3 regions of the Streptomyces sp. NPDC050997 genome follow, and region 1 is predicted to be linked to each of the others. Evidence: riboswitches for the same ligand, from Rfam matches in the RefSeq annotation. Region 1 holds a riboswitch; each other region holds the start of a gene.
What was found. Region 1 has a riboswitch for cyclic di-AMP ahead of AB0H86_RS33295 (NlpC/P60 family protein). Riboswitches for the same ligand answer to the same signal wherever they lie in the genome.
Positions count from the first base shown of each region.

Region 2: it holds a riboswitch for cyclic di-AMP, as region 1 does, so the genes downstream of both, AB0H86_RS35530 (peptidoglycan DD-metalloendopeptidase family protein) here and AB0H86_RS33295 (NlpC/P60 family protein) in region 1, are expected to answer to the same signal.
Region 3: it holds a riboswitch for cyclic di-AMP, as region 1 does, so the genes downstream of both, AB0H86_RS10640 (C40 family peptidase) here and AB0H86_RS33295 (NlpC/P60 family protein) in region 1, are expected to answer to the same signal.

Region 1 covers NZ_JBFAGK010000019.1:86,666-93,683, reverse strand. The annotation lists gene AB0H86_RS33315 (LysE family translocator) at 64-687, shown strand; gene AB0H86_RS33310 (alpha/beta fold hydrolase) at 715-1,503, shown strand; gene AB0H86_RS33305 (C40 family peptidase) at 1,530-2,597, opposite strand; gene AB0H86_RS33300 (hypothetical protein) at 3,062-3,415, shown strand; gene AB0H86_RS33295 (NlpC/P60 family protein) at 3,534-4,724, opposite strand; cyclic di-AMP (ydaO/yuaA leader) riboswitch at 4,732-4,901, opposite strand; gene pcrA (DNA helicase PcrA) at 5,320-7,018, shown strand, end outside.
Region 2 covers NZ_JBFAGK010000022.1:3,812-10,829, forward strand. The annotation lists gene AB0H86_RS35520 (SGNH/GDSL hydrolase family protein) at 1-563, opposite strand, end outside; gene AB0H86_RS35525 (DUF6250 domain-containing protein) at 709-1,425, opposite strand; gene AB0H86_RS35530 (peptidoglycan DD-metalloendopeptidase family protein) at 1,745-2,677, opposite strand; cyclic di-AMP (ydaO/yuaA leader) riboswitch at 2,682-2,844, opposite strand; gene AB0H86_RS35535 (alpha-galactosidase) at 3,146-5,221, opposite strand; gene AB0H86_RS35540 (tyrosine-protein phosphatase) at 5,403-6,200, shown strand; gene AB0H86_RS35545 (DUF6126 family protein) at 6,249-6,371, opposite strand; gene AB0H86_RS35550 (XRE family transcriptional regulator) at 6,368-6,997, opposite strand.
Region 3 covers NZ_JBFAGK010000004.1:139,994-147,011, reverse strand. The annotation lists gene AB0H86_RS10650 (ATP-dependent Clp protease proteolytic subunit) at 1-482, shown strand, start outside; gene AB0H86_RS10645 (hypothetical protein) at 489-794, shown strand; cyclic di-AMP (ydaO/yuaA leader) riboswitch at 1,133-1,344, shown strand; gene AB0H86_RS10640 (C40 family peptidase) at 1,348-1,821, shown strand; gene AB0H86_RS10635 (ATP-binding protein) at 1,919-2,377, opposite strand; gene AB0H86_RS10630 (helix-turn-helix transcriptional regulator) at 2,591-3,451, shown strand; gene AB0H86_RS10625 (DUF397 domain-containing protein) at 3,461-3,688, shown strand; gene AB0H86_RS10620 (8-amino-7-oxononanoate synthase) at 3,739-4,866, opposite strand; gene bioB (biotin synthase BioB) at 5,045-6,268, shown strand; gene AB0H86_RS10610 (adenosylmethionine--8-amino-7-oxononanoate transaminase) at 6,261-7,018, shown strand, end outside.

The DNA.
Region 1 (7,018 bases):
GTGCGGGAGGGGAAGCCTGGTGGTGCACCCATCGGCCGCGGTCCCTGGAAGGGTTCTCTCCCCATGCCTACGCATGTGCCCGTTTTCATCGCCACCACATTGCTGCTGGCGATGCTGCCAGGCGCGAGTACAGCCATGATGATCCGGCAGGTTCTGGAAGGCGGGCAACGCACAGTCCGAGGCACGCTCGCGGGCAACGCCACCGGCTTCCTGCTGTGGTCCACGGCCGCCGCGGCCGGGCTGTCCGCTGTCCTGCTGGCCAGCCCGCGCGCGTACGCGGTGCTACGGATCGCTGGCGGCATCGTGCTGATGATCCTCGGGGTGAACACGCTGCGGACCGCGCTCACCACCGTCGCCGCCCGTCCGCCCCGCGAGGGCGGGCGCCGCACCGGCTTCGGGGGCGGATACCTCACCGGCCTGAGCACCAACCTCGGCAACCCGAAGGCGGGCGTGTTCGCCGTCTCGGTGCTGCCCCAATTCGTGACGACGAAGGGCCCGGTGTTCCTGTCGACCGTCGCCCTGGGAGCTCTGTGGGCGCTCGTCAGTGCCTCTTGGTACCTGTTGCTCACCTGGGCCGTCGGCCGAGGGCGCGCCTTGGTATCACGGCCGACGGTCCTGCGGGGGCTCAGTGTGACGACCGGCGTCGTCCTGCTTGGGCTGGGCGCCGCGGTGGCAGCCGGTGTCTGAGGGCCGGGCCGGTACTTCTTCCGGCAGATGACGCACGCGATGACACCGGACGGAACCCGCATCGCCTACCAGCTCCAGGGCCGGGGGACGCCGCTGGTTCTGCTGGCGGGCCAGGCCAACAACCATCACTGGTGGGACGCGATTCGCGCCGACTTCCATCCCGCTCGCAGCACCCTCACGCTCGACTACCGCGGCACCGGCGCCAGCGACAAGCCCGACATCCCCTACAGCACCGAACTGTTCGCCCAGGACGTCATCGCCGTCCTCGACACACTCGGCATCGACCGGGCCGACGTCTACGGCACGTCCATGGGCGGACGGGTGGCCCAGCAACTCGCGGCCCGTCACCCCCGCCGGGTGGGCGCCCTGGTTCTCGGCTGCACCTCACCCGGCGGCCCGCACAGTGTCGAACGGGACGACGACGTCCGCCAAGCCCTGGCGCAACCTCAGCCTGGAGCCGCGCGACAGGCCCTGCTGGAGCTGATGTACACACCCCAGTGGCTCGCCTCCCATCCCGGCCCGCACCACACCCTCGGCGACCCCGGTATGCCTACCTACGCCCGGCGCCGCCACCTCGCGGCCAGCAACCGGCACGACGCCTGGGACATCCTCCCGGACGTCAGCGCACCCACCCTGGTCGTCCACGGGAGCGACGATCTGCTCAACCCCACCGCCAACGCACCCCTGCTCACCGACCGCATCCCGGGCGCCCGACTCCACCTGATCCCCGAAGCCCGGCACGCCTACTTCGAGGAGTTCCGCGCCCACGCCGGCCCCCTCGTCCTGGACTTCCTCACCACCGCGCACAAGCTGTGAGAACAGCGCGGAGTGCGCACGCCACCTCACGCCACCCGCGTAGCCCCCGCGAACGGCATCTCGTCGATCGGTGCCACGCGTACCGGGGCCGAGGGGTTCGGGGCGTGGATCATCTGGCCGTTGCCCACGTACAGGCCGACGTGGCTGATGCCGGAGTAGAAGAACACCAGGTCGCCCGGGCGTAGTTCGGAGCGGGAGACGCGCTGGCCGGCGCCGATCTGGGCGTAGGTGGTGCGCGGTAGGGAGACGCCCGCGGAGCGGTACGCGGCGAGGATGAGGCCCGAGCAGTCGAAGGCGGCGGGGCCGGTCGCGCCCCACACGTAGGGGCTGCCCAGCTTGGAGTAGGCGAAGGAGACGGCGGCCGCGGCACGGGAGTCGGGTGCCTCGGAGGTGGCCGTCCCCGTCGCCTTCAGGGTGTCCCGCGCGGCGCCGGCGGACCGTGCGGCGCGGGCCCCGTCGCCGCCGGCCCCGTACCGGGCCCGTTCCTCGGCGGGCAGCCTGGACAGCAGCTGTCGGGCCGTGTCCAGCTTCCCGTTGACCGTGTCCTTGTGCCGCTTCAGCTCAGCCTGCCGGGACTTCAGCGAGGTCAGCTCGATGTGCGCGGCCCCGCGTAACCGCTCGATCTCCCGCAGCTGTCCGCGGACGTTCGCGACGGACGTGGCCTGCCGGGTGCCGGCCCGTTCGACGAACTCGGCCCCGTCCAGGTACTGGTCAGGGTCGTCGGACAGTGCGAGCTGCAGCGCGGGATCCAGGCCGCCGTCGCGGTACTGCGCCCTGGCCATCGAACCCAGCGAGTCCCGCGCCGAGTTGAGCTTCTCCGTCCGGCGCGCGGCCTCGTCCCGCAGTGTCGAGAGGCGCTGTTCCGCGCTGTCCGCCTTCTCCTTGGCGCCGTTGTACTTCTCGGTGGCGACCTCCGCCTCCTGGTACAGCTTGTCCACCTTCGCCTTGACCTGCGTCGGCGTCAGCTGGGGCTCGGCGTGTCCGGTCCCGTCGAAACCCGTCGCCGTCGCCGCGCCCGCGAGGGCGATCGTCGCCGCGGTGCGGGCCGTGTTGCCGCTGACCGAACGTTGTCGGGGCTTGCGGTGCGCTGCCAACTGGACTGCACGTCCTTTCGTACGACCGCCTCATCCGTACGAACGCCAAGCGGAGCGGACGTACGGCCGCCCGGAGGCGGATGACGCGTCCGGCGGCGGCCCGCACAGGGGGAACGGACCGCCGCCGGACTTCTCGGCGGTGGTGGCCGACTGCCGCCCCTGGCCCGGGCGGCGGTGGGGAGCCGGTCACCTGGTTGAGGACGCTAAACCGGACTGTGACGGCACGGTAACGCGATGTACGGAAGTGCCGCGTGTAGGCCGTCTGGTGACCGTATGTGACCGTGATCCGCCATTGGCGTCGTCGACTTCACGCAGAGCGATGACCGAGGTGAGGAATCCGCGGCACAGGGGAGTCGCCAGGTGCTATGGGCCGCATATATGCAAGATCTGGTCGGGCAAGATCCGGTCCAGTGGGGCGGCCCGGTGTCAGATGCCTCCCGCACCCCTGATTAGGCTCCGGCCTCATGGACGTACTCATCCATCTCTTCGTCGGCCTGCACATCATCGGCATCGCCTCGCTGCTCGGCGGCTTCCTCACCCAGATGAAGGCGATGGGCCAGGGCACCGCCCGCTTCGTCCCGGCGATGCTGCACGGCGCCCTGACGATGCTGGTCACCGGCGCGATCCTGGTAGGCCTCAACCAGGCCGACGACCAGCCCGTCAACAACATCAAGATCGGCGTGAAGCTGGCCCTGCTGGTCGTGATCCTCGGCCTCGTCTACGTGAAGCGGGACGACGAGCGGGTGGACAAGAGCATGTTCGGCCTGGTGGGCGCGCTGACCACGGCGAACATCTTCATCGCGGTGCTGTGGACGTGACCTCCGCGCGGGTGGCGGCGTAGGCCGACAGGACCACGCCCGCGCCGAGCCGCAGGAGAGCCGCCCCGCCTCCGGAGGAGGCGGCGGACGAACGCCGTCCGCCCCCGGATGGGCAGGGTCAGGCCGGTCGCACCACGCGGTAGATCGACGACTCGCCGTCGTAGTAGATCGACTCCTCGCGGACGTACGCGCCCGGCTTTGGGGCGTGGATCATCATGCCGTTGCCGATGTACACGCCGACGTGGCTGATGTCGTCGTAGAAGAAGACCAGGTCACCGGGTTGGGCGGCGGAGAGGGCGACCGTGGTGCCGGCGTTCACCTGATCGTAGGTGGTGCGCGGGAGGGAGACGCCGGCGGCCTTCCAGGCGGCCTGGGTGAGGCCGGAGCAGTCGTAGGATCCGGGGCCTGTGGCGCCCCAGACGTACGGCTTGCCGATCTGCGCGCGGGCGAAGGCGAGCGCCTTCTCGGCCTTGGTGGCGTACGAGGCGTCGGGCGCGGAATCGGACGCGGAGCCGGACGTGGACGAGGATCCCGACGACGTGGAGCCCGTCGAGGAGCCGCTGTCCTGCTGCTGAGCCGCCTCCTCCCGGGCCTTCTGCTCCGCCGCGGCCTGCTGCTCCGCCAGCTCGGCGGCCTTGCGCTCCGCCTCCTGCTTCTTCTTCTCCTCGATCGCGGCGAGCCGCGCCTTCTCCTCGGCGGTCAGCTGCGACAGCAGGGCGCGGGCGCCGGCGAGCTTCTTCTGGACGGTCGCCTTGGCCGTCTTCAGGTCGCCCTGCGACTCGGTGAACGACTGAAGGCTCTCGGTGGCCTCCTTGCGCTTCTCCATCGTCGCGGACTGCTCGACGGTGTAGTCGTCGACCGCGCCCTTCTGCCTGTTGGTCAGCCGACCCATCAGCTGGGTCTGGTCGAAGTAGTCCTGCGGGGAGTCCGCGAGCAGGAAGGTCGCGGTGTCGGGTGCGGAGGCGCCGGTGCGGTACTGGGCGGCGGCGAAGGAACCCAGCTCCTCCCGTGCCTCGTTGAGTTTCTGGGTGCGCTGGGCGACGTCGTCGAGGAGGGTGTCGACGCGCTTGCGCTGCTTCCCGGTCTTCTCCTTGGCCGCGTTGTACTTGTCGGTCGCCGACTCCGCCTGGCGATAGAGGTCGTCGACCTTCTGTTCGACCTCTTCGAGGCTGGGTCTGTCGTCGACGGGGGCGGCCTGCGCCGATTGGGACAGCAGGGCGACGGAGGTGAGGGCCGCCGTGGCGAGGGCGGGGGTCCGTATGCCTGCTACGCGCGTACCCGGAGGACGCGACTTGCGGTGCGACGCCAAGGGAGGCGACTCCTTCCACGTTCCGCCTACCGAGTTAGCTGTCGGGTTCGGGCGGGTGGTTAGGAAGGGTTGCCCTACGGCCTTGTCCCAGAGGGAGTTGGGCCGATTCACCCCAATGTTCGGTGGGTCCCCGGTTCCAGTCGCGCGGCGGCGCTGCGGATTCGGCGGGGGCCGCGCGGCCCGGCGAGGTTCGCCGGTGGGGGTCGTACGGCCTGTGCGGCACGGTAGCCAACTCGTGTGGCCGCTGTGAAGGTTGATGTTCGATATGCCCGATACATTTTCGTGACCTTCAGTCAGGACGTCGCCGGTCGTGGTCGATCCGGAGTGCTCTGAAACGGTCTGAAGCGATCTGAGTGATATACGCGATCTAAGCTATATGCATCGGCTTACACGTGTTTTCGTCGGAGTGGTGACGTCCGCCCCTTCGTGACCGGCCTGGTCGATCGCGGACCGTGACGGCTTCGCCCCGCAGGGTGGGAGGCTGCCGGGCGGCCGGCACCGGAAGATCCTCGGGGTCCGCGCCCGCCGCCGGATTCCGGCGATGTTCTCGGGGTGGCGGCGGGCTGTCAGTGGGGGGTCCTAGACTCGGAGGGCGATGAGCAGCCTCTTTGATGACAGCTTCCTGGCGAACCTCCAGACCCCTCGCGGGCACGAGGAGGAACCCCCGCCGCCGCCCGAAGACGATCACGTACCGGAGCCCGTTCCGGACGATCTGTTCGGCGGGAAGTTCGACGCGCCGCCGGACCGGGACACGCACTACCGCGACGGCGCCCCCCGCCCGGCGGTGGACCCGGCCGCGCTCCTGGAGGGGCTGAACGAGAACCAGCGCGAGGCTGTCGTGCACTCCGGCGCCCCGCTGCTCATCGTGGCCGGCGCCGGCTCGGGCAAGACCCGTGTGCTCACGCACCGCATCGCGTACCTGCTCGGCGAGCGGAACGTGCATCCGGGCCAGATCCTCGCGATCACCTTCACCAACAAGGCCGCGGGCGAGATGAAGGAGCGCGTCGAGCAGCTCGTCGGCCCGCGCGCGAACGCGATGTGGGTGATGACCTTCCACAGCGCGTGCGTCCGCATCCTGCGCAGGGAGTCGAAGAGGCTGGGCTTCACGTCCTCGTTCTCGATCTACGACGCCGCCGACTCCAAGCGTCTGATGGCCCTGGTCTGCCGTGACCTGGACCTCGACCCCAAGCGCTTCCCGCCGAAGTCCTTCAGCGCCAAGATCTCGAACCTGAAGAACGAGCTGATCGACGAGGAGGACTTCGCCGCCCAGGCCACCGACGGCTTCGAGAAGACCCTCGCCCAGGCCTACGCGATGTACCAGTCGCGGCTGCGCGAGGCGAACGCCCTCGACTTCGACGACCTGATCATGACGACGGTCAATGTGCTCCGCGCCTTCCCGGACGTCTCCGAGTACTACCGCCGCCGCTTCCGGCATGTCCTCGTCGACGAGTACCAGGACACCAACCACGCCCAGTACTCCCTGGTCCGGGAGCTCGTCGGCATCTCCGAGCACCCGGTGGACGTGCCGCCCAGCGAGTACGACCTCCAGCCCGCCGAACTGTGCGTGGTCGGTGACGCCGACCAGTCGATCTACGCGTTCCGCGGCGCGACCATCCGCAACATCCTCCAGTTCGAGGAGGACTACCCGGACGCGACGACGATCCTGCTGGAGCAGAACTACCGCTCGACGCAGACGATCCTCACCGCGGCCAACGCGGTCATCGAGCGCAACGAGTCCCGCCGCCCCAAGAATCTGTGGACCAACGCGGGCGCGGGCGCCCGCATCACCGGCTATGTCGCCGACACCGAACACGACGAGGCGCAGTTCGTCGCCGACGAGATAGACCGCCTCACGGACGCGGGCGACGCGAAGGCCGGCGATGTCGCCGTCTTCTACCGGACGAACGCCCAGTCACGTGTCTTCGAAGAGATCTTCATCCGCGTCGGCCTGCCCTACAAGGTCGTCGGCGGCGTCCGCTTCTACGAGCGCAAGGAGGTCCGGGACGTCCTGGCCTACCTGCGGGTCCTCGCCAACCCGGAGGACTCGGTACCGCTGCGCCGGGTCCTGAACGTGCCCAAGCGCGGCATCGGCGAACGCGCCGAGGCGATGATCGACGCCCTGTCCCAGCGGGAGAAGATCAGCTTCCCGCAGGCACTGAAGCGGGTCGACGAGGCGTACGGCATGGCCGCGCGCTCCACGAACGCCGTGAAGCGGTTCAACACGCTGATGGAGGACCTCCGTACCGTCGTCGACTCCGGCGCGGGCCCGGCGACCGTCCTGGAGGCGGTGCTCG
Region 2 (7,018 bases), on a different contig from region 1:
TGGCCCGCGCGCAGCGCCACGCGTGTGTGGCCCTCGGGTGAGAGGTGGAGCCGGTCGCCGTCCCAGGCCCGGCGGTCCTGAACGGTCTTCAGGGACCACAGGTCGAGCACGGGACAGCCGTACCGGTCGGCGACCGCCCGTACATGCCCGTTGTAGGTGGCGATCTTGCCGCGCAGATGCTTGAACACGGGCACGCCGCGGGTGTCGAATCCGGTCGTCACCATCACCGTGCCGGCGACGGAGGTCAGTCGCACCACCGCCCGCTCGAAACGCTCGGCGACCTCGTCGGGGTCGGTGCCGGGCCGCAGGATGTCGTTGCCGCCCGCACTGAAGGAGACCAGCTCCGGGGCCAGTTCCATGGCCTTGGGCAGTTGGTCCGCCACGATCTGGTCGAGCAGTTTCCCGCGCACGGCGAGGTTCGTGTACTGGAAGTCGCCCTCGGGCCGCCGGTCCGCGAGCAGGACCGCGAACCGGTCCGCCCAGCCGACCAACGCCCCGTCCGGGCCGGGGTCGCCGACGCCCTCGGTGAAGCTGTCCCCCACCGCCACGTACGACCCGATCACTGATCTGTTGTCATTCTTCGAATCGTCTGCCACATCGGCCCATGATTCACCTTCGGATGTGAGCTACGCGACCGTAGGAATGGGTTGACGTGCGGTGAGATAAGCCACCGTTCAAGGATTGGTCAAGCCTGGAATAGCTTTCTCGTCAGCGCTGTTGGGGCGGCAACCACCACACCCGGAATTCGGAGATCCGGAAGTGGCTCCAGGTGGTCCGGAAGCCGAAGTGCCCGCTCGTGTACGGCTCGGGGTCGGTGAGGTCGAACACGAGCCGCCCGTTGTTCCACCACCGCACGGTCGAACCGTCGGAGACGATCCGGACCCGGTTCGGCCGGTTCGCCACCAGCAGCGGCTCCGCGTAGTCGTAGACCAGCGGACGCACGCCCGCCTCGCCGACATAGCGGCGCAGCCTGGTCGTGGTGTTCGTGTTGGCGCCGTATCCGACGTAGTACGTCTTGAGGTAGTCGTACTCTGCCAGTGCCCCGCCCCGCGCGGTGGCGAACAGGTCGTCCGGGGAGCGGACGTCGACGGCGTTCCAGAAGTTGTTGAGGTCCGACACCCGGTCGTTGACCCCGCCCTGCGACACCGGTGTGGCGGTGTACTCCAGGACGTACGGCCCTTCGAGCCGCTGTGTGAACCAGACGGTCGCGCCGGCGGGCACGTCGACTTCCAGGATCCCGCGGGAGGCGGTGACGGTGCCGCCCTTCTCGAGTTCCACGGCCCATCGGCCGAGGCCGTGACGGAAGTCGTCGTGGGCGATCGGGCGGTGGTGGCGGGGCGAGGCGCTCGCGGGGGCAGCCGGGGCGAGGGCGGCCATCGCGGTTCCGGCGGCCAGGGTCGCGAAGGCTCTACGCGTGGTCGTCACGGGAGACGGCTCCTTCCGGGCAGCGGACGGGTGTGGTGACGGCGACCGTTCTTCGGCGTCGGGCGGGCGGATACAAGGGAACTCCTCCGGGACGTCAACGACAGAAAGCGCTTGCACAGCAACGGAGTTCACTGTGCCCCCACGCCTGCGCGCTGTCGACGCATTCGGCTCCCTTGCCACAGGACCGCAATGCGGTGATCACGGATTGACCAGGAAGGGTTCAGAACATGGCGTGATGGACCCGGACATACCGAAGGCCGGACCCGGGGATCAGGGGTCCGGCCTTCGGCAGCGTGTGGGGCAGGTGGTCGTGAGGGCGTCAGCCGACCGAGACACCCTTCGAGCGGAGGTAGGCGATCGGGTCCACGTCCGAGCCGTAGTCCGGCGTGGTGCGGATCTCGAAGTGCAGGTGCGGACCGGTCACGTTGCCGGTCGCGCCGGAGAGGCCGATCTGCTGACCCTCGGTCACGGTCTGACCGCCGGAGACGGAGAGCGAGGACAGGTGCGCGTACTGCGCGTAGTAGCCGTCGGCCAGCTTGATGACGACCTGGTTGCCGTACGCGCCGCCCCAGCCCGCGGAGACGACCGTGCCCGCACCGACGGCCTTGAGCGGAGTACCGGTCGGGACGACGAAGTCGACACCGGTGTGGTAGCCGCTGGACCACATGCTGCCCGCCACGTGGTAGCCCGTGCCGATGGTGGCGCCGCTGACCGGGAGGGTGAAGCCGTTCGCGGTGCTGGTGGTCACGGCACTCTGAGCGGCGGCCGCCGACTTCTTCGACGAGGACGCGGAGGCCGACTTCGGCTTCGGCTTCGGCGCGGAGGCCGGCTTCTCGGCACCCGTCGCGGCCTTCTTCCCTATCGTGAGCTTCAGACCGGGATGGATCAGCGACGGGTTGTCGCCTATGGCCTCACGATTGTCTTCGTAGAGCTTCTTCCAGCCTCCGCTGACGTTCTGCTCTTTGGCGATCTTCGCGAGATAGTCGCCGACGCGCACCACATAGGTCTTCGCGCCCGAAGTCCGCGCGGCCACCTTCTTTTCGGCCGTCGCCTTTTCGGCAACCGACTTCTTCGCGGTAGTCGCGACGGACGACTGAACGGCATTTCCCGAAAGGGACTGGACACTCGCCGCATGGGCGCCGGTGGCCCCCAGAAGCGGAAGTGCGAGTACGGCGCCGCCAGTTCCGGCGACGGCGATGGAACGAGCGAAGCGCTGGGTCTTCGTGCGGCGGTGCTTACCGTTCGCGGGCATGGCGAATTCCTCTCCGGCGCCTGCGAGGTGAGCTGTCGGGTGCGGACTGGAGATGCCCGGCCGTACCGAAGCACGACTTAACCCCTAGCCTGTTCCGGAGACCGAAACAGGCGGTTGTGCCTGTGGGTCCCCCGCTCCTGCCGTGTGCGGGTGAGTGTGTGCGGTCTCCGGGCGGCGGCAGGATTGGGCGTCCGTCCGGATCGGTGGCGAACGTAAGCGACTAAGACGCAATAGGACAAGCGGGAGGTTGCGTGCGAATGCGTTTTTGTTGATCCCTTACGGAATTCCCAGTCACCCTCAGTAAATCGACAGGGTCGCCCGCACCTCAAATCCCCTTGAAATACATAAGAATTACGTGAACATGACGGGCGACGCACGGTCACGAATATGACGCTGCTCACGCACCGTTCCTCAGATAGCCTCATTTCAGGCTGAGTTGCAATGAAGGTTCTAATTCGGACAGAACTCTCAGATGCGGCGCAGCCGGAGAACCGTCGCATCGAGGTCACCCCGAAGGCCGGTCCGCAGGCCGTGGTGCAACAACACGGCCCCTCGGTGGACTTCGCCCGTTTCGCGGCATTCGTACGACGCCGTCGGGTCAAGTCCGCGCAGCCGCAGCGCCGGCACCGGCTCGCCGTGGCGCTGCGCCTGGAGCCAGGCCAGGACGACCGACTCGTCACCCAGCACGTACTGCACCGCACTCGATCCACCCTCCGGCGGGCGCAGCCGATAGAGGTCGCCGCGCTGCACGACGGGGCGGATCTCCTTGTAGAGAGTCACCCAGTCGCGGGCCTCGGCGAGCTCCTCCTCGGTCCACTCGGCGAGATCCCCGCCGACTCCGAGCACCCCGGCCATGGCGCTGACGAACCGGAACCGCAGTGTGCTGACCCGGTCGTTGAGCTGGGTATTGGGACTGTCGGTGACCCAGGCCGCCATCACGCGCGCGGGGTGGATCTGGCTGAAGCCGTGCTGGATGGCGAGCCGGTCGAGCGGGTCGGTGTTGTCGGAGGTCCACACCTGGTCGGTACGGCTCATGACACCGAGGTCGATCCGCCCGCCGCCGCCCGAGCAGGACTCGAAGGCGACGCCCGGGTGGGCCTGGCGCAGCCGGTCCAGCAGGCGGTACAGCGCGTTCACGTGATCGACCCACAGGCGCTGCGGGTACGGGTCGCCGGGCCAGCCGGCGTCGGTGAAGCAGCGGTTGAAGTCCCACTTCACATAGTCGATCGGGGCGCTGGAGAGCAGCCCGTGCAGCTGCTCCCAGAGGTATTCCTGGACGTCCTCGCGCGCGAGGTTCAGCACCAGCTGGTTGCGCAGTTCCGTCCGCTTTCGCCCTGGTTGGTACTGCACCCAGTCCGGGTGGGCACGGTAGAGGTCACTGTCCGGATTGACCATTTCCGGCTCGACCCAGATGCCGAACTGCATGCCGAGGGCGTGCACATAGTCGGCGAGGGGCCTCAGGCCGCCCGGGAAGCGGTCGGGGTTGGGCGTCCAGTCGCCGAGCCCGGCCCGGTCGCTCGTGCGCTTTCCGAACCAGCCGTCGTCGACGACGAACAGCTCGACGCCGGTCGCCGCGGCCCGGCGGGCCAGCACCCCTTGCTGCTCCTCGGAGATGTCGAACTCGGTGGCCTCCCAGGAGTTGAACAGCACCGGCCGGTCCCGGTCCGCGTCCGGGATGACGTACGCCCGCTGGTATGCGTGCCAGGCGCGGCTCGCCCCGCCGAAGCCGGCGTCGCTCCACAGGCCGGCGAAGACGGGGGCGGTGAAGGACTCGCCGGCCTCCAGACGGAGCAGGCCGGAGTCGTCGTAGCCCGCGCCGCCGGTGATCTGCACGCGTGTGTCGGGCAGTTCGGCCACGGCGATGCGCCAGGACCCGGACCAGCCGAGGGCGCAGCCGTAGACCTCGCCGTGTTCCTCGGTCGCGTCGGTGTCGAGCGCGACCCACGGCAGGTGCTGGTGCCCGGTGTGGCCGCGGCGGCTGCCGATGACCTTCTCGCCGTAGGTGAGGGGGGCGCGCACCAGCCGGGACTCCGCGGCCCAGCGGCCGTGCAGTTGGGACAGCCGCCAGCCGGTCTCGCGGTCGGGCAGGGTCCAGGTGGCGGAGTCGGCGCGCAGGAGCTCCACGGCGGGGCCCGCGTTGTCCAGGCTCACCCAGCGCTCCACGACGTCGTGCCGCATGCGGTAGTGCAGGGTGATCGTGAGGCCGCCGTCGTGGAATCTGAGCCGCAGCTCGTCGTCCTCGGCACGCTCGTACGCCTCGAAGATCCACTCGGTGCCGCGCCGCTCGTCCGTGCGCACCGACAGGGCGGGGCGCACGAAGCGGGGGCCGCCCTCGACCGGGTACTCCTCATGCCCGTCGAGCGGGGACTCGAAGCCCCGGTAGTCCGGCAGGGGGAGCAGGGCGAGGGCCTCGGCGTCGGCGAGCGCGATCCGCGGCCCCCAGTGCAGATGCAGCAGTTCGTCGCCCTCGGTGAGATGGACGGCGTAACTGCTGGTCGGCCCGGACAGAATCCACGTACGGCCGTTCTCGGCGATCTCCAGCATGCGGTCCCTCACAGATACGAACAGACACGAACAGGTGCACTCAGGCATCAACATCATCATGCGCGGCGAGCCCTCTATGCAACGCCTGTGGACAACTGCTTGCCCTACGAAGCCGTGTCGTATCGTCGGGTGGGTGCCCGCCGTCGAGCAGCGTCGACGGCACCGATTGGGAGGAGCCCCCGTGACACAGCAGGTCCCGTCGACCGAACCCGAGCTGTCCGGAGTGCGCAACTTCCGTGACGTGGGCGGCCTGCCGACCGTGGACGGCCGCCGGGTGCGGCCCGGAGTGCTGTTCCGCAGCGGCCACCTCGCGCACGCGACCGCCGAGGACGCGGCGTTCCTCACCTCCCTGGGCCTGCACACGATCTTCGACTTCCGCAACGCGGCGGACCAGAAGCTGGAGGGGCCCGACGTCGAGCTGCCGGGCGTGCGCAACGTGAACCTGCCGCTGACGGATCCGGCCCACGGCAGCGAGTTCTGGAAGATGGTCCGTGACGGCCGGATCGACGAGCTGCGCGAGACCCTGGGCGACGGCAAGGCCGCGGACCGGATGATCAACTCGTACCGCGACATCGTCAAGGAGCGCACCGCCGAGCAATCCCAGGTGCTGCGCGCGCTCGCCGAGGACAGTGTCCCCGCGCTGATGCACTGCGCGGCCGGCAAGGACCGCGCGGGTCTGTCCGTGGCGGTGACGCTGCTCGCCGTGGGCGTCGAGCGGGAGGCGATCCTCGCCGACTACCTGGAGTCGAACGCGAAGCACCGCCGCTACAAGGTGCACCGCAGCGGCAGCTCCGCTTCGGCCTACTCTCCCGAGGTCATGGTGTTGCTCAGCCCCCTCTTCGAGGCGCGCGCCGAGTATCTGACGACCGCCTTCGAGACGATGGAGGAGACCTGGGGCGACGTCGACACCTACCTGGAGAAGGGGCTGGGAGTCACCCCGGAGATCCGGGAGCGGCTGCGCGAGCGGCTGCTGGACTGAGTCCTTCCGCCTGAGGGTCCGCCCCCTGACGCCTCGCCTTCCGAGAGGTCACTTCTGGGCGCCCAGCGCGAACAGGAAGTAGATGAAGGCCGCGAACACGTGGCCGACGGCGAGGTAGATGATGAGGCGCACCCACAGGGCGCGGGGGAACTTCTCCTCCATGTCAGTCATGGCATGTCTCCAAAGGTGGGGCCCAGGCACAGCGTGGCCGTGGGGCTCTGCAGCAGGGTGTGGACGAACAGGAGCTCGACCCCGTCGGGGTCCTGGGCGGCGATGCGGTGCGGGGTCAGCGAGTCGAAGTGCGCGCTGTCGCCCGGTGCGAGCCGGTGCGTGGTGTCCCCGAGACGCAGGCGCAGCCGCCCTCGGAGGACGTGCAGCCACTCCTCACCGGGGTGCACCCGCACGATGTCGCCCTGGGAGCCGTACGGGACGTGGACGCGCAGCGCCTGCATGCCCCGGCCGGACGCGCCGGCCTGCCAGTAGGTCCAGCCGCCGGCCGCGGTCGGTTCCATGTCGGCGGCACGCACGATCGCGTCCCGTTCCCCGACCGTCTCGCCGAGAAGCTCCGAGACCGTCGTACCGTAGGTACGGGCGAGCGCGAGCAGCATCGGCAGTGAGGGCTGGCGCTGCCCGGTCTCCAGCCGGGAGAGGTGGGCGGGCGACAGTCCGGCGGCCCCGGCGGCGGCCTCCAGGGTGAGGGAGGCACGGCGGCGCAGGGCACGCAGCTGTGGTGCGACCGCGGGCAGGTCGGCGACCGGCCCGGTCGACGGCTCGTTGTCGGCTTCCGGGGAGCTCATGCCTCCATTGAGCCGCAGACT
Region 3 (7,018 bases), on a different contig from region 1:
CCCAGTTCATGTACCTCGAACACCAGGCCCCGGACCGGGACATCTCGCTGTACATCAACTCCCCCGGCGGCTCGTTCACCGCGATGTCGGCGATCTACGACACGCTGCAGTACGTCACGTGCGACGTGGAGACGACCTGCCTGGGCCAGGCCGGCTCGTCCGCCTCGGTGCTGCTCGCCGCGGGCACGCCGGGCAAGCGGAACGCGCTGCCGGGCGCTCGGATGGTGATCCACCAGCCCGCCTTCACCCAGCCGATCCAGGGGCAGGCCAGCGATCTGGCCATCCAGGCCGAGGAGTTGACCCGGGTACGAAGCCGACTGGAGGAGATGCTCGTACGGCACACCGGGCGGACGTCGGAGCAGGTGCACACGGACATCGAGCGGGACAAGATCCTCACCGCCCAGGAGGCCGTGGAGTACGGCCTGGTGGACCGGCTCATCCCGAGCCGCAAGGCCTCACGTCCCGCACCCGGAGCGAGGTGATCCCCGATGCTGCCCGATCTGCCACCGCTGCCCGCCCTCACCAGCGCCGAGGGTGAGTTGATCGACCGTTACCTCGACGTGGTCGACCTGCTCGGCCGGATCAATCCGGCGCAGCACGGGGACACGTACCGAGGACTGCGTGCCGCGCAGGCACTGGTCGGCAAGGCGGCCGCACTGCGGGACGCGCTGGCGCTGATGCACCGTCGGGGCGAGACCGAACTGCACGCCGACACGCTGGCGCGTGCGCTGCGCGTGCTGGACGGGGAGCGCCGCACGGCTCGCGTCACGGTGCCGCCGCGCTCCGACAGTTGACGCACCCCCAGCCGGTCCGGACGCGCCGACCCGCTCCCGCGACGTCCGGACCGGAGCCGAAACGGACCAAACGGGGTACCGCCAATCAGAGTAGACGTGCCTCCATTTTTCGGCCTGACAGGGTTGCGCAACGCGCGTAGTCCGGGGACGAAATGGGGCGTTCCGCTGCTGGTCCAGGCCTCCTCGGGCCCTTCAACACCCCTTCGAACATGGGGGTGTCCACCCGAACGGGTGAGTGGTGAGTAACAACACAAACCCCCGGTTCCATTGGGTTTTTCGGACATCCGTGAGCCAAGATCCCTGACTGACGACAAGACCCCGCCACAACGGCGGGGCGATCCGGGCGGACGCCGAGTCCTGCCGCCGCCCGGATGACCGGTCGACAGAAGTGGATCGGCAGGAGTGGAGGACCCAGGCACGACGGGTCGCCGGAACGGTCACGCCATGACCGGGTCGAGCAGCCCTTGGGGTGAAGCCGCGTCAGCGGCCGGGCAACTTTGTCAGCCCGAATCCGACAGGTCATCCTTCACAGGCGGCTGACGAAGGGTTGCGCATGACTGCGCTCAATCGTGTCCCGTCGCTCATGGTCAGGGCCGGTACGGCCTCGGCCTTCGCCATCGCCGCCGTCGGCGGCTCGGTGGTGGTCCCGGGCGTCGCCTCCGACGCCGCGGCCGCCACACCGGCGACGAAGGCACTGCAGGTCGCGGCGTCCAAGAAGGGCTCCCCGTACAAGTACGGGGCCACCGGACCGAAGAGGTTCGACTGCTCCGGACTGACGCTGTACTCGTTCAAGAAGGCGGGCAAGAAACTGCCCCGCACGGCTGCCCAGCAGTACAACAAGACGCGCCACATCACCTCCAAGAGCCGCAAGGCGGGAGACCTGGTCTTCTTCCACTCGGGCTCGAACGTGTACCACGTCGGCATCTACGCCGGGAAGGGCAAGCTCTGGCACTCCCCGAAGACCGGGGACGTCGTACGGCTGCAGAAGATCTGGACGAAGAGCGTCTGGTACGGCCGGGTCAAGTGACCCTCCCGCGCGGGGTGACGGCGATCTGACCCGCCGTCGCCCCCGTGGGGCCTTCATTCCTGACCGCCTCGCGGCCTCCGGCGCGCCCACCGCTCCGCTACGGCTCCTGCTGTCCCGCCGCCGGCACCGACTCGGCCGGGACGGACCACGGCAGTTCGATGGAGACCGTCTTGCCGCCCTCTCTGGTGGGTCTGACTCTCAGTTTGCCGCCGCACTCCGCGGTCAGCCAACGGATGATCACCATGCCCCGGCCGTTGTCCTGCTGGACGGCGGCCGGCAGCCGTTTGGGGAATCGCGGGTGGCTGTCGGTGACACCGATGCGCAGGTGTTCATCACGGTCGAGCTCGATGTCCACCGTGAAGGTGGGTGACTGTCCGAAGGTGTGCTGTACGGCGTTGGTGGTGAGTTCGGAGACGATCAGCCGGATGGTGTCGGCGATGTCCGTGTCCGCCGCCAGTCCCCACTCCACCAGGGTGGTGAGCACATAGGCGCGGGCCGCGGAGACCGAGGCGGGAACGCTCGACAGAGTGACGGATGCTTCCAGATGATCTGCCATGGCGACGTCGTCCCTTTCCCGCGGGCCCGCAGTCCGACACAGAGCGGATGGTTCGAGTACGGTCCCGGACTGGTACTTCGTCGTCAGAGTGCCATTACCGCGACGGTCACGGGTGGCGATCCACCAAGATATGCATATATCTGTCGCTCGAAGCGGTGAACTCTACGACGGCAGACCGTATTTGGGTGCCTCGGTTGGAGTAAGGAGTAGCCCATGCAGCACGGTCCCGCGGTGCGCCGCCGGAAACTGGGCGCGGAACTGCGTTCCCTGCGCACCGGTACCGGGCTCACGAGTGGTGAGGCGGCCCGGTTGGTGGGCTGGCACCAGTCGAAGGTGAGCCGGATCGAGACCGGCGCCAGCGGGGTGAAACCGGCCGATGTGCGATTACTGCTGGACGCCTACGGAGTGCGCGACGCCCAACTACGGGAGTTGCTGCTGGTGTTGGCGGGGCCAGACGAGAGCGCCGGCCGGCATCACTGGTGGCACGCGTATCGCGGAGTACTGCCGCCCACCTACCGGGACTTCATCAGCCTGGAGTCGCAGGCCGGCACGATGCGCACACTGGAGACCTCCGTGGTGCCCGGGTTGTTGCAGACGCCGGAGTACGCCCGGGCGGTGACCAGGGCGGCGGTCGACGGCCTGGACGACGAGCGGGTGGACGCCCTGGTCGAGGTGCGGTTGGCCAGGCAGGACGTGCTGCGGTCGCAACCGCCGCTGGAGCTGGACGCCGTGCTGGACGAGGCGGTGCTGCGGCGCGAGGTCGGCGGACCCGAGGTGATGGAGCACCAGCTGGAGCGCCTGGTCGAGGCGGCGCGACTGCCCCAAGTGCGGTTGCAGGTACTGCCGTTCGCGGCCGGAGCGCACATCGGTGTCACCGGGCCTTTCGTTATCTTCTCATTTTCGAGCACATCTGATCTGGACGTGGTTGTTCTCGACCACTTGACGAGTAGCCTCTATCTCGAACGGAAAGAAGACCTTCAGGCCTACACCGAGGCCTTCAACGCCCTTCAGTTCCATGCCCTTTCGCCCGAAGACTCGTTGGATTACATCGCCGCAATAGGTGATGGCGCGTAAGGAGGCACCATGCCCGCACTGCCTCGGCACGTACCTTCCAGTACCGATCTTCCCGACACGCGGTGGCTGCGCAGCAGTTACAGCACCGGAGCGAACAACTGCGTCGAGACGGCCCAGCCGGAGACCGGCCACTGGGCCGGTCTGCTCGCCGTACGCGACTCCAAGGACCCGGCCGGACCCGCGCTGCTCTTCTCCCCCGAGAGCTGGACGGGATTCACGACCGCGATCCGGTCCTGATCAGACCGTCCGGCCCATCAGGGTGCGGCGCCCGGCCGTGTCACGCCGACTCATGGTCGTGTCTCGCCGATCACCCGTACAGCGCGTTCGATCTGCCCCGCGGAGAGGTCCGCGCGGGCGGTCAGTCTCAGCCGTGAGATGCCGTCGGGCACGGAAGGAGGTCGGAAGCAGCCCACGACCAGCCCGGCGGTACGGCAGTCGGCCGCCCAGCCGACCGCCGCCTCGGGGGACGGCGCGCGCACCGAGACCACCGCGGCGTCCGGGCGTACCGCCTGCAGCCCCGCGGCGGTCAGGCGTGCGTGGAGTTCGCCCGCGACCGCGCGGGCCCGCGCCGCCCGCCGCGGCTCTCGGCGCAGCAGCCGCAGCGCCGCCAGCGCCGCGCCGGTCGCCGCGGGGGCGAGGCCGGTGTCGAAGATGAACGTCCGGGCCGCGTTGACCAGGTGGTCGATCACCCGGGCGGGGCCGAGCACGGCGCCGCCCTGACTGCCGAGCGACTTGGACAGCGTGACCGTCACGACGACGTCGTCGGCCCCCGCGAGGCCCGCCGCCTGCGGGGCGCCGCGACCGCCGTCGCCCAGGACCCCGAGTCCGTGGGCGTCGTCGACCACCAGCCCCGCGCCGCGCTCCCGGCACGCAGCGGCGAAGGCGGCCAGCGGGGCCGCGTCGCCGTCCACCGAGAAGACCGTGTCGGACACGACCACGGCGGGGCCCTCGTGCGTCCGCAGGGCCTTGTCCACGGCGTCCGGGTCGGCGTGCCCGACGACCTGGGTGGTGCCCCGGGCCAGCCGGCAGCCGTCGATCAGTGAGGCGTGGTTGCCGGCGTCGGAGACGATCAGCGAGCCGTGCGGGGCGAGCGTGGTGACCGCGGCCAGGTTCGCCGCGTAGCCCGACGAGAAGACGAGGGCCGCCTCGAAGCCGCAGAAGTCGGCCAGCTCGCGTTCCAGCTCGGCGTGGAGCGCGGTGGTCCCGGTGACCAACCGGGAGCCGGTCGCGCCGCCGCCCCAGGTCCGGGCGGCCCGGGCCGCGCCCTCGGTGACCTCGGGATGACGGGCCAGGCCCAGGTAGTCGTTGCTCGCGAGGTCCAGGAGCGGCGAGTCGGCGGGGCGGGGGCGCAGCGTCCGTACGAGTCCGGCGCGGCGGCGCCGTTCCGCCTCCTCATCGATCCAGCCGAACGCCATCGGTCCTCCAGGGCTTTTGGCTTCTGTAGGCAGTGCACAGACATTATTTGTAGGCAGTGAACAGACACTAGCGGGACAACCAGGCACCCCGTGTGTGGCGATACCCACACCTGAAAGCGCCTCTGTTGTGCGAACTCTCCTTGGCCCCGGACGGCTCCTTACGACAGGATCGGCTCTCATGGACCTGCTGAACACGCTGGTGGAAAAGGGGCTACGGCGCGAGGTGCCGAGCCGCGAGGAGGCGCTCGCCGTCCTCGCCACTTCCGACGACGACCTGCTCGATGTGGTGGCAGCGGCCGGCAAGGTACGCCGCCACTGGTTCGGCCGACGAGTGAAACTCAACTACCTGGTCAACCTCAAGTCGGGCCTGTGCCCGGAGGACTGCTCCTACTGCTCGCAGCGGCTCGGCTCAACCGCCGGCATCCTCAAGTACACCTGGCTCAAGCCCGATCAGGCCTCCGAGGCGGCTGCGGCCGGGTTGGCGGGAGGCGCCAAACGGGTGTGCCTGGTGGCGTCCGGGCGTGGTCCCACCGACCGGGACGTGGACCGGGTCGCGGGCACCATCAGGACCATCAAGGAACAGAACGAGGGCGTCGAGGTGTGCGCCTGTCTCGGGCTGCTCTCCGACGGCCAGGCGGAGCGGCTGCGCGAGGCGGGCGCGGACGCCTACAACCACAACCTGAACACGTCCGAGGCGACGTACGGGGACATCACGACCACCCACACGTACGCCGACCGGGTGGACACGGTCACCAAGGCGCACGCGGCCGGCCTGTCGGCCTGCTCGGGTCTGATCGCCGGTATGGGCGAGTCGGACGAGGACCTCGTCGACGTGGTCTTCTCGCTGCGCGAGCTGGACCCGGACTCGGTTCCGGTCAACTTCCTGATCCCGGTCGAGGGCACCCCGCTGGCCAAGGAGTGGAACCTCACCCCGCAGCGCTGCCTCAGGATCCTGGCCATGGTCCGGTTCGTCTGCCCGGACGTGGAGGTCCGCATCGCCGGCGGCCGTGAGGTCCATCTGCGCACCATGCAGCCCCTCGCCCTCAACCTGGCCAACTCGATCTTCCTCGGCGACTACCTCACCACCGAGGGGCAGACGGGCAAGGCCGACCTGGAGATGATCGCGGACGCCGGGTTCGAGGTGGAGGGCACCGACCAGGTCACCCTCCCCGAGCACCGGGTGACGGCCCAGGGCGGCTGCGGGTCGCACGCCGGCGGGGGCGCCGGGTGCGGGTCCCACGAGGAGGCGGGCTCCGGGTCCCGGGAGGGCACCGGGTGCGGGTCGCACGCGGACGGCGGGGTGTGCGGTTCCGCTCCCGCGGCCACAGCGGCCGAGCCCCGGACGGATCTGGTCGCCGTACGCCGTCGGGGTGCCGGAACGGACCTCGCACCCAATGCCTGACCTGCCGATGCCCGAGCTGACCGTGCCGGAGCTGCTGGAACTGGACCGGCGCCACGTCTGGCATCCGTACGGTCCCATGCCCGGCCGGCAGGAACCGCTCGTCGTGGAGTCGGCGAGCGGGGTGCGGCTGAGGCTTCGGACGGCCGACGGTGCGGATACCGAGGTCGTCGACGGGATGTCGTCCTGGTGGTCGGCGATCCACGGCTACGACCACCCGGTGCTGAACGAGGCCGCGCGTGAGCAGCTCGGGCGGATGAGCCATGTGATGTTCGGCGGGCTCACGCACGAGCCCGCCGTACGACTGGCGAAGCTCCTTGTCGACATGTCGCCCGACGGTCTGGAGCATGTCTTCCTCGCCGACTCGGGGTCGGTGTCGGTCGAGGTCGCGGTCAAGATGTGCCTGCAGTACTGGCGCTCGCTCGGCCGCCCCGCGAAACAACGGCTGTTGACCTGGCGCGGTGGGTACCACGGCGACACCTGGCAGCCGATGTCGGTGTGCGACCCCGAGGGCGGGATGCACGAGCTGTGGAGCGGGGCGCTGCCCCGGCAGGTCTTCGTGGACGCGCCGCCCGCCGGATACGAGGAGTCGTACGCCGAGCGGCTGCGCTCCGCGATCGCACGTCACGCCGACGAGCTGGCCGCGGTGATCGTCGAGCCGGTGGTGCAGGGCGCCGGGGGGATGCGGTTCCACTCCCCCGCGTATCTGCGGGTGCTGCGCGAGGCGTGCGACGCGCACGACGTGCTGCTGGT